Regions from separate parts of the Pontibacillus salicampi genome, predicted to be linked through region 2. Evidence: predicted binding sites of a transcription regulator. Region 2 holds the regulator's gene; each other region holds the start of a gene.
What was found. Region 2 encodes LexA, which represses DNA repair genes until DNA is damaged. Its sites were predicted from a motif close to CGAACATATGTTCG; they were not measured.
Positions count from the first base shown of each region.

Region 1: ACFFGV_RS05460 (Y-family DNA polymerase) is a predicted target of LexA. The motif match lies at 1,304-1,317, and genes of this name have one in related genera.
Region 3: ruvA (Holliday junction branch migration protein RuvA) is a predicted target of LexA. The motif match lies at 1,573-1,586, and genes of this name have one in related genera.

Region 1 covers NZ_JBHLTP010000003.1:790,662-793,947, reverse strand. The annotation lists gene ACFFGV_RS05460 (Y-family DNA polymerase) at 6-1,277, opposite strand; gene ACFFGV_RS05455 (SDR family NAD(P)-dependent oxidoreductase) at 1,465-2,244, opposite strand; gene ACFFGV_RS05450 (MBL fold metallo-hydrolase) at 2,258-3,220, opposite strand.
Region 2 covers NZ_JBHLTP010000012.1:168,170-171,455, reverse strand. The annotation lists gene glnA (type I glutamate--ammonia ligase) at 1-328, shown strand, start outside; gene ACFFGV_RS15585 (BA5345 family protein) at 536-1,174, shown strand; gene lexA (transcriptional repressor LexA) at 1,357-1,986, opposite strand; gene ACFFGV_RS15575 (YneB family resolvase-like protein) at 2,282-2,932, shown strand; gene ACFFGV_RS15570 (DUF896 domain-containing protein) at 3,065-3,286, shown strand, end outside.
Region 3 covers NZ_JBHLTP010000003.1:231,012-234,297, reverse strand. The annotation lists gene ruvB (Holliday junction branch migration DNA helicase RuvB) at 1-867, opposite strand, end outside; gene ruvA (Holliday junction branch migration protein RuvA) at 883-1,497, opposite strand; gene ACFFGV_RS02565 (BofC C-terminal domain-containing protein) at 1,969-2,514, opposite strand; gene ACFFGV_RS02560 (YebC/PmpR family DNA-binding transcriptional regulator) at 2,608-3,286, opposite strand, start outside.

The DNA of each region.
Region 1 (3,286 bases), on a different contig from region 2:
TTTACCTATTCTGCGTAGTGCCCGCCAACGAGTCTACTTCGATGCTTGGCCGTACCAGCCTTCGTATAAGAAACTGCGCGCAGCAGCGCATCACTGCCAAATTTATCGCGAATCGTATCCATTACATACCCTAAATCCCGCTTCTTATCGCGTTCTGGCTCAAAAAGGCTCAACTGCATCCCTTCATCTTCTTCTATGTTAGAAAGCGCAATAGAAATCTTCCTCACGGTTTGATTACGGTAGAACTCATGGAATAATTCTATACAGACATCGTAGATTTCCGTCGTAATATTAGTCGCAGTCTGAATCGAACGGGAGCGATGAAATCCCCCTCCCTCGTCCTTACTATACCCAATCCCCAAGCTGATGGTCCTGCCTGCCTTATGATTTGCTCGAGCACGCTTGGCGACCTCTTCGCACATCTCTAGGATGACATACTTCACTTCCTCTGGATCTGGATAATCGCGCATTAGAATCTGACTTTTACCAAAGCTAATTTGCCCACTCATGATTGGAGCTCCTAATTCAGAAATGTCTACTCCATTTGCGTGGTAATATAACTGATTTCCCATTACCCCAAATACCTTCTCGAGCTGCTCGAGGGGAAAATGGGCAAGCTGTCCAACCGTTGTAATACCGAGACGATTCAAACGCTTTTCCATCCGGGACCCAATTCCCCACATTTCACTTAAAGGAGAGACCGGCCATAAGCTGGTGCGTATATCATCATATGTCCATTCTTCAATCCCCTTCTGCTTAGCGTCTAAATCGAGACATAGCTTAGACATCAGCATATTCGGCCCAATTCCAATAGCGCAATGAAGGTGGAAGGTCTCAAGCATTTCTTTTCGAATCATAGCGGCTACCTCCCACGCACTTCCCCACAGTTTTTCCGTGCCAGTAACATCGAGAAAGCTCTCATCCACACTGTACGTATGAATGGCCTCCTTTGGAACATAGCGATGAAACAGCCTTGTTATCTCAGTGGAAATTTCCAAATACATGCGCATCTGGGCAGAAACAAGATGGATACGAGGGTCATCTGGAATTTCAAATAATCTGCTGCCTGTGCGAATACCAAAATCTTTCTTTAAGGCTGGAGAGGCAGCCAGAACGACACTTCCAGGCCGCTTCAAATCTGCTACGACCGCCACATGACTCGTCATAGGATCCAATCCCTTCGCAATAGCAGCGCAGCTAGCATAAAAGCTCTTCATATCTACGCACAGTATTTTTCGATCTGGAAACGTGCTATAGTCTATGGTTGGGTTGGTCATGTCTGTCTCCTCCTGATACAGCAAAACGAATGTTTGTTCGCATAGTAGTACCTATTATTATGCGAACTTTTGTTCGTTTTATCAAGAGGAGATGTTTTCCAATTTTCGACATAACGTATTCGACAAGCGCAGCAATACATACACATCCATAAAAATACCCCTCCTATGGCAATAAGAGGGGGCTGCTTTACTTTTTGGAAAACTGATTTCGCAACATGACTTCCATCAGACCTGGCATCAGCTGGTACAATTTAGCACCGACATTCATCCAGCCTGGCATATTCACCTCGCGCTTGGAGGTAAAAAGGGACTGGACGATTCGTTTGGCTACGACATCCGGATCAAGCATATATCGTTCTACCGAAGACTGATACGCCCCTTCTGGATCAGCAGTATCAAAGAAGTTTGTTCGAACCGGTCCAAGATTTACACCCGTTACCTGAATATGATGATCCTTCACTTCCATACGAAGAGAATTAGTAAAGCCAATTACCGCATGCTTCGTTGCAGCATAGCCGGAGCTTTTGGGAGTTGAGATCTTTCCAGCTTGACTAGCAATGTTAATAATGTGGCCATACTGCTTCGTAATCATATCTGGAAGCACTTCCTTGACACATTGAATTAATCCAAGCACATTTACATCAAACATCGATTGAAAAGCATTCATTGGGGTGTCAGAAACCGATTCAAATATGCCAAACCCTGCATTATTAATGAGAGCATCTGGTGGACCGTACTCAGACCGTATGCGGGCGAACGTTTCACGAATAGCTTCTAAGTCCGCTATGTCACAGGCGTACCAGGCGCTTGCACCAGGCAATTGTTGTACTATTTCTTTTAGTTTACTAGCTCTTCTTGCTAACAGAACAGGGAACCCGCCCTGGTTTGCTACATGGTGTGCTATTCGTTCTCCTATCCCGCTTGAGGCTCCCGTAACAATAATGATCTTATCCTGTAATGATTGCATCGCTTTCTCCTAATTATACTGCAGTATAGTAATAAATTCCGTCTTTCTTCTCCACTTGTACTCGCTGAACAGATTCTAAATAATCCAATTGTCCAACAGTTTCAGACATCGTGAGCCCAAATTCCTTCTTTATGTGAGAAGGAAATAACTGCTGACACACTTCAAAAGGTGTCAACGAGTGTGCACCCAGCATATCATACACTTTTTGAGCACGCTGTTCTTGTTTTTGTAAACGCGTACGAATAATGTCATGTACCCCGTCAAAAACAGGCCCATGCCCAGGCATTACTTTTTTAATAGGGTAGGATAGACACTTCTCCATCGTTTCCCGATACGTAACAAGCGGTTTCGGCCGTACTCCTCCAGGGTGGCGTGGAGGTTCGAGCAATGGATTAGAAGAGATATGATATAACAGATGGTCCCCAGAAAGCATGGTCCCATCTTGTGCCCTAAAAAAGGAAAGGTGGCTTTCCGCATGCCCAGGTGTTGCTACTACTTTCCATTCTTTGTGTCCAGGAATCGTATCCCCTTCCTGTAAGGATTTCGTCAAGGTCCCTTCCCCTACATATTTTAATGGGTCACGAAGATGCTTGAAAAAAGCCTGATACTCTTCTCCAACGCCGAATTGTCGATACAATTCTAGAAAGAAGGCACGAAAGCGATTCAAAAAGGGTTCATCTCGTTCCAGCCATTTGCGGTTATCTTCATGTCCATACAAACCAATCATGTTTGGAAAACGATCAACGAGCCCGATATGATCTGGGTGGTGATGAGTGAGCACAATTTGTTCCACATCTTGAGGAGTATATCCTACCTCCTTTAACCCTGCTTCTAATGCCTTCCATGCTTCTTCTGTCTTAATACCAGCATCGACAAGCGTTAAGGAGTCTCCCTTTAGTAAATAGGTGTGAACATCCCCAACCCCAAATGGAGTAGGGACGGTTAATTGATGGATAGTATCAGTAGTATATAGCATAAGCGACCTCCAATAATGAATGATCATTCAGTTACTTCTATTGTACTCCTTTTGGTACGTTTTGTC
Region 2 (3,286 bases):
TGTTGACCCTGCTGCGAATCCATATCTAGCCATGGCAGTACTATTAGCATCAGGTCTGGATGGTGTGGAGAATGATTTACAGGCACCAACACCAGTAGATCGTAATATCTACGTAATGGATAAAGAAGAGCGGGAACGTAATGGTGTACAGGATTTGCCTGCTACGCTTGCTCAAGCGCTTGACCTCTTGAAACAGGATAAAACAATGGTCGACGCTTTAGGTGAACACCTATATGAGCATTTTATTGAGTCAAAAGAGATCGAATGGGATATGTTCCGTACACAAGTTCACCCTTGGGAACGTGAGCAGTATCTATCCACTTATTAATACTATTTTTATTTTAATATGTAAGGAGCTCTTGATGTTTTACGATCAAGGGCTCTTTTCATGCTTTGCATCAGTAACTTATTAATACTTAGTAGCAACTCCGAACAATATGAAAGAGCATAATCCATAATTCAAGGACACGGGATAAGAAACATGATTTACCAAAGCATGGCAGAATTGTAAAATGTAAAAGAGAGGAGGAACGATATGCATTTGGAAAGTAAGTATTTAATTAGATGGGGAATACCTGGCTGGATTGTTATCTTTTATGGTGCTGTACTTAATAGGCTCTTAGCATACAAGCCGATAACCTATAATAACGTGCCGCCACAGGAAGTAATTGTTGCCTTGCTTACGGCCGTTTCGATTGGAGTAATTGCAGGTTATCTAGTGCATCAGATTTATTTTGCGATGGATTGGATTCTATTAAATCGCTCTAGACAGGTGTCAGAGGAAATACTATCAGAGCTTAGCGCTGTTGGTATTGCTATTGAGGAGGATGCCATAGAACGAAAATACTTCCAAATAGAGTATATGTGGCAAAGTGCTCTTGCAAATGTTAAGGAAAAACATAAAATGGATTATTTGGCTGAACGGTATGCTTATCTATTAACCAGGACACATGAGCTTGGGATTCTTCAATTATCGTTGATTATCTGTTTAGCCATTTCCTGCTATTATCTGTTTGCTGGAACAAACGTAGTGATAGCATTTCTATTCTTATTAGCGAATGTAATAACCTGTTTCTTGGTCACTCGTTCCAAAACGTATTATTCTAAAAATGCTCAATACTTTATGACGAATGTATTGAAGGATTTATTGCACGAACAAAGAAGCAGCAGCTAATCGATACATAGGTAGGTAAACACTCATTGATGAGGTTCGTCAGCCTCTTCTTTCTAGTTACTATTACCTCATGATTTATGGGGGTTTCTAGGTCTTAGAAGAGTATGGAAAAGATTTCTGAAAAAACACCCTGATGGTATTTCCATCAGGGTGTTTGTCATTACATCGTTTATGGTTAGTAATTAGTGAATATTTCGATACAGCCCGACAACACGTCCTAAAATAGAAATGTTTTGTACGATGATAGGTTCCATCGTAGCGTTTTCTGGCTGCAGTCGAATATGATTGGATTCCTTGAAGAACCGTTTTACAGTTGCTTCTTCATCCTCTGTCATCGCAACGACAATATCACCGTTTTGAGCAGTTTGCTGTCTTCGTACGATGACCATATCTCCATCTAAAATCCCTGCTTCAATCATACTTTCACCTTGAACAACAAGTACAAATACTTCATCATCCTGGGTCGCCAGTGTGTCTGGTAACGGGACATATTCTTCAATGTTTTCAATTGCTGTAATCGGCATGCCTGCAGTGACCTTACCAATGACAGGAGCATAGGTCGCCTCTCCTCTAGGGATTTGGTTTGCACCTTCCTCCTCTAATTCTAGTACTTCAATTGCTCTAGGCTTAGTAGGGTCACGTCGAATGTATCCTTTTTTCTCTAATCGTGCCAGGTGACCATGCACTGTAGAACTAGATGCAAGGCCGACTGCTTCGCCAATTTCACGAACGGAAGGCGGATATCCTTTTTCTAGTACACGATCTTTAATGAAATCTAGTATTGTTTCCTGCCTTTTCGATAGTTTTGTCATATTCACTACACCTCGTACATATTCTTTATTACCTACATTGTACCACGCTTGGTAAGGATATACAAACATTCGTTCGCAAAAATAGTTGACAAGAACGGATGTTCGTATATAATAGAATACAGAAGCGAACAAAAGTTCTTATCGGAGGGGATCATATGTTTCAAAATCTATCAAAACTAGACATTGCTTATATTCTATTATTTGTGGCGAGCTTGGGATTTATGTATTATGCTATGGTGACGAGTTAATAGACTTTGAGTAATTCGTTAAGTTAGACGGAAAGTAAGGAGAGCATATGAAAGCAGTTATTTATTGCCGGGTGAGTACAGAGAAAGAAACACAAGTATCATCTTTGAAACGACAACGACAGGAGCTTCTCGAACTAGCAGAAGCCAATGATTTCGAAGTAATAAAGGTAATTGAGGAGCAAGCGAGTGGATATGATGTGGAAAGAGATGGGATATTTGAAGTGTTAAGCCTATTCACCGCCGAGGAAGCGAATATGTTACTTATTCAGGATGAAACAAGACTAGGTCGAGGAAACACCAAAATAGCCTTGTTTCATCAACTGAATAAGCTAAATATCCCTATTTATTCTGTTGCTCATAATGGAGCGTTACAGCTTTCTGAGTCAGATTCTATGGTGCTGCAAATCGTTGGAGTTGTTGAGGAATATCAAAGAAAGATTCACAACCTGAAAATAAAGCGGGGAATGAGAAAGGCTATAGAGGAAGGGTATGATCCTTCTGCTAATCTTTCTAATCAACACCTCGCGAAGGGACGGGAAAAAAAGGAATTTCCAGTAGAGGAAGTAGTAAGACTAAGAGATAACGGGCTTACCTTCCATGAAATTGCTGCAACGCTAAGAGGAATGGGACATGATGTCTCTAAAGCAACGGTTCACAGGCGGTACAGAGAAGTTCAATTACTTGAAAAAAACGATTAATCACGTTATTATAAAGCATGCGCAAGGCAAGCATCGATATAAATCGAACTTGCCTTTTTCCAATGAGTCCACAAACGAAATAAGATGCTCAAATAGGTGAGAGGACAAGTTTTATCATAAAGGAGAATGTTTATGCTATCTCAAGACAAATTAGATCGTATTAATACACTTGCTAATAAATCTAAAAGTGAAGGCTTAACCAATACAGAAAAAGAAGAACAACAATCATTACGTCAGGAATATTTGAAAAATGTCCGTAAGTCATTTAAGAATCAACTACGTTCTGTGACAGTCATGGATCCAGAAGGTAACGATGTAACACCTGAAAAATTAAAGCAAGATAAAGAAAATCAA
Region 3 (3,286 bases), on a different contig from region 2:
TCCAACAGTGGCAGCAATCGTATCAAGGCCCACTGGACCACCTTTGAAATGATCCATAATGCCTAATAACAGCTTATGGTCAATATGGTCAAGACCTTCCTGATCGACCTGCAGCATTCCTAAGGCGAGTTGAGTCGTTTCAAGGGAAATAACCTCTTCCCCTTTCACCTGTGCAATATCCCGCACACGCTTCAATAAGCGGTTAGCAATACGAGGAGTTCCTCTAGCTCTTCTGGCAATTTCTAATGCTGCATCCCTACCGATTCTCACATGAAATATTTCTGCCGTCCGTTCTACAATGGCACATAGATCTTCTTTGTCATAGTAATCAAGACGACTTAACACCCCAAAACGATCTCGAAGCGGAGCAGATAATAACCCCGCCCTTGTCGTAGCACCTACCAACGTGAATGGGGGCAAATCCAATCGTATAGAACGCGCTTCGGACCCTTGACCAATTACGATATCTAAACAAAAATCCTCCATCGCAGGATAAAGCACCTCTTCTACGGAACGGGGCAAACGATGTATTTCATCAATAAAGAGAACGTCTCCTGGCTCCAATGAGGAAAGAATAGCTGCCAAATCACCAGCTCTCTCAATCGCAGGGCCGGCAGTTGTACGAAACTGACCTCCCATTTCATTAGATATAATAGAAGCAAGTGTCGTTTTACCAAGGCCAGGTGGGCCATATAATAATACATGATCCAATGGCTCATCGCGCATCCTTGCTGCTTCAATGAAGATTTTTAAATTTTCCTTCGTTTTCGTTTGTCCGATATATTGTTGTAATCGTTTAGGACGTAGGCTTAATTCCACAGATTCATCATCCGCCTGGAGATCCCCACTAACCATACGATCCTCCATATTGTACCTCCTTTCTTACTTTTGCATCATCAATGCAAGACCAGCCCGAACAAGCTCATCAATGGAAGCATTCTGCTTCTGGCTTAAGGAAGGTTTTATTTTCTTTAATTCCTTATCAGAATAGCCTAGTGCTTTCAGCGCTTCCAACGCTTCATCCACTTGTTTATTACTTTCGTCATTTGTTTTTCCTTCGTAGAATAACGTTTCCTCTTCCTGTTCAACTGGCAGCCATTCCAACAGCTTCCCTTTCAAATCTAAAATCATTTGTCGAGCTGTCTTCTTCCCTACCCCAGGAAATTTCGTTAAGAAAGCGTCATCCTCCCGTTCCACAGCCGATACAAATTCTCCTACTGAAGTGGCGGCTAAAATAGCTAATGCTCCCTTTGGACCTATTCCAGAGACGTTTAATAGCTTTGAAAACAATGACTTTTGTTCCGACGATTTAAAACCGTACAGCATCTCATTATCTTCCCGAACGTAGTGATATGTATATATACGTAATGTTTTGTTCAATTGACTTTGGAAAGCATATGGGTTAGGGCATGCAATATGATATCCTACGCCATGTGTTTCGACAATGATACTCTCTGCATCTACAGAAGTAATCATGCCATGAATATATGCGATCATCTCATTAACTCCTTCTCTCTCACTTTACCTTTTCTTATTTTAACACAAAAGAGAGGTTTACTCGACGTAGAACATCGGACATACGTTCGTACGCTTAATTTCGAAACAAAAGAAATTTTTCGAAAATATTTGTTGACTGACTGGTCATTAAAACTTATCATAGAAGGTAGAAATGTCTCAAACAGTTATGAGGTGTTCTAGAATGAAAACTATTGATCGCATTATTCAATATCTAAAATCTTTAGGTGTGAATGCAGAGAAAGTTACTAGACAACCTAAGAGCTCTCGATAGCCCTCCCTTATACATATGATAAGGCGCAGCAAAGAAGAGAATACTATGATTCCATTAATACCGTAAAGCCTATAAAACCGTCCAGGAAAGCCCGGACGGTTTCTTTATGATCCATTCTGATTATAATAGCAAAGGGAGCACCACATGGGTACTCCCTTCTCCGTATCATTTTAGGACTTTCATTGATTCGAGATGGAGTACTGCTCGTACTCCTTAATCAAGCTTAAATATTGATCCTTCGAATTAATTTTTATCCCTTTTTGTAACTCTTCTGATTTTCTACTTTCGAGCTTGTCCGTATCAATATAAAAGAAGGATTGAATAGCCTTCTGGTTTTCAGGAATTCCATCGAATATGGTAAGCTCTCCCTCGTCATTCACACCAAAATACCCGTTCTTCTTAATAACTGGAGACAACTCATTCATTTCTTTTCCGAAAATAATCTGATTATCGGACTGATTAATAACCTCCCAGCCATCGTACGTAGCCCAAAAATCCTCCATTGCCCAAATGGTCTCCTCCATCCTTTCCTCCGTCACCACTCCATCCATGTAAGAACGCTGCAGCACCACTTCCAACACTAGAGGGTCCTGTTCCCAGGACTTAGCTCCATCTGTATCACGGGGCGGCTGATTCATAGATTCACTACCCTCAGCCTTCTGTTCTCCGCTATAAATAAACAATCCAACTAACAAAATTGCCATCATCGGATATAATCTCTTCATGCCATCCACACCCCCACGCAGGTTATGTCACTAAAAAAACTTCTAATCTCAGTATGACCTGAGTTTAGAAGTTTTATCCCTGTGAGGAAGGTATTATTTATGATTATGATATACTTCTTGAACGTCTTCCAAATCCTCAAGCATATCCACAAGTTTTTCCATCTTCTCTTTATCATCGCCCTCTAGATGAGCATAAGTTTGAGGGAAGAAAGTAACTTCAGCCTCTTCTAAGGAATAGCCTTGCTCTTCTAAGGAAGAACGAACGTCTTGAAAAGCTTCGGGAGTTGTATAAATTCCGAAAGCTCCTTCTTCTGTTTCCATCTCGTCCGCTCCGGCTTCAATAACCTCAAGCATCAGCTCTTCTTCGTCCACATCATTTTCTTCACTGCTAATGGCGATATATCCCTTTCGATCAAACATGAAGGAGACACAGCCATTTTCTCCAAGGTTTCCCCCATTCTTACTAAATGCGTGACGAACTTCAGAAGCAGTACGGTTGCGATTATCGGTTAACACCTCTACCATTACCGCAACGCCATTAGGGCCGTACCCTTCATACATGGCCTCTTCATAATTCGCTCCATCCAAATTTCCGGTTGCTTTATTTATCGCACGATCAATATTTTCGTTAGGTACATTATTTGCTTTGGCTTTATCAATTGCTTGACGGAGAGCTGGGTTTGTTTCTGGATCTCCGCCGCCTTCTTTCGCTGCGACATACAAATCCTTCGCTAGCTTCATAAAGATTTTCCCGCGTTTTTTATCCTGCGCA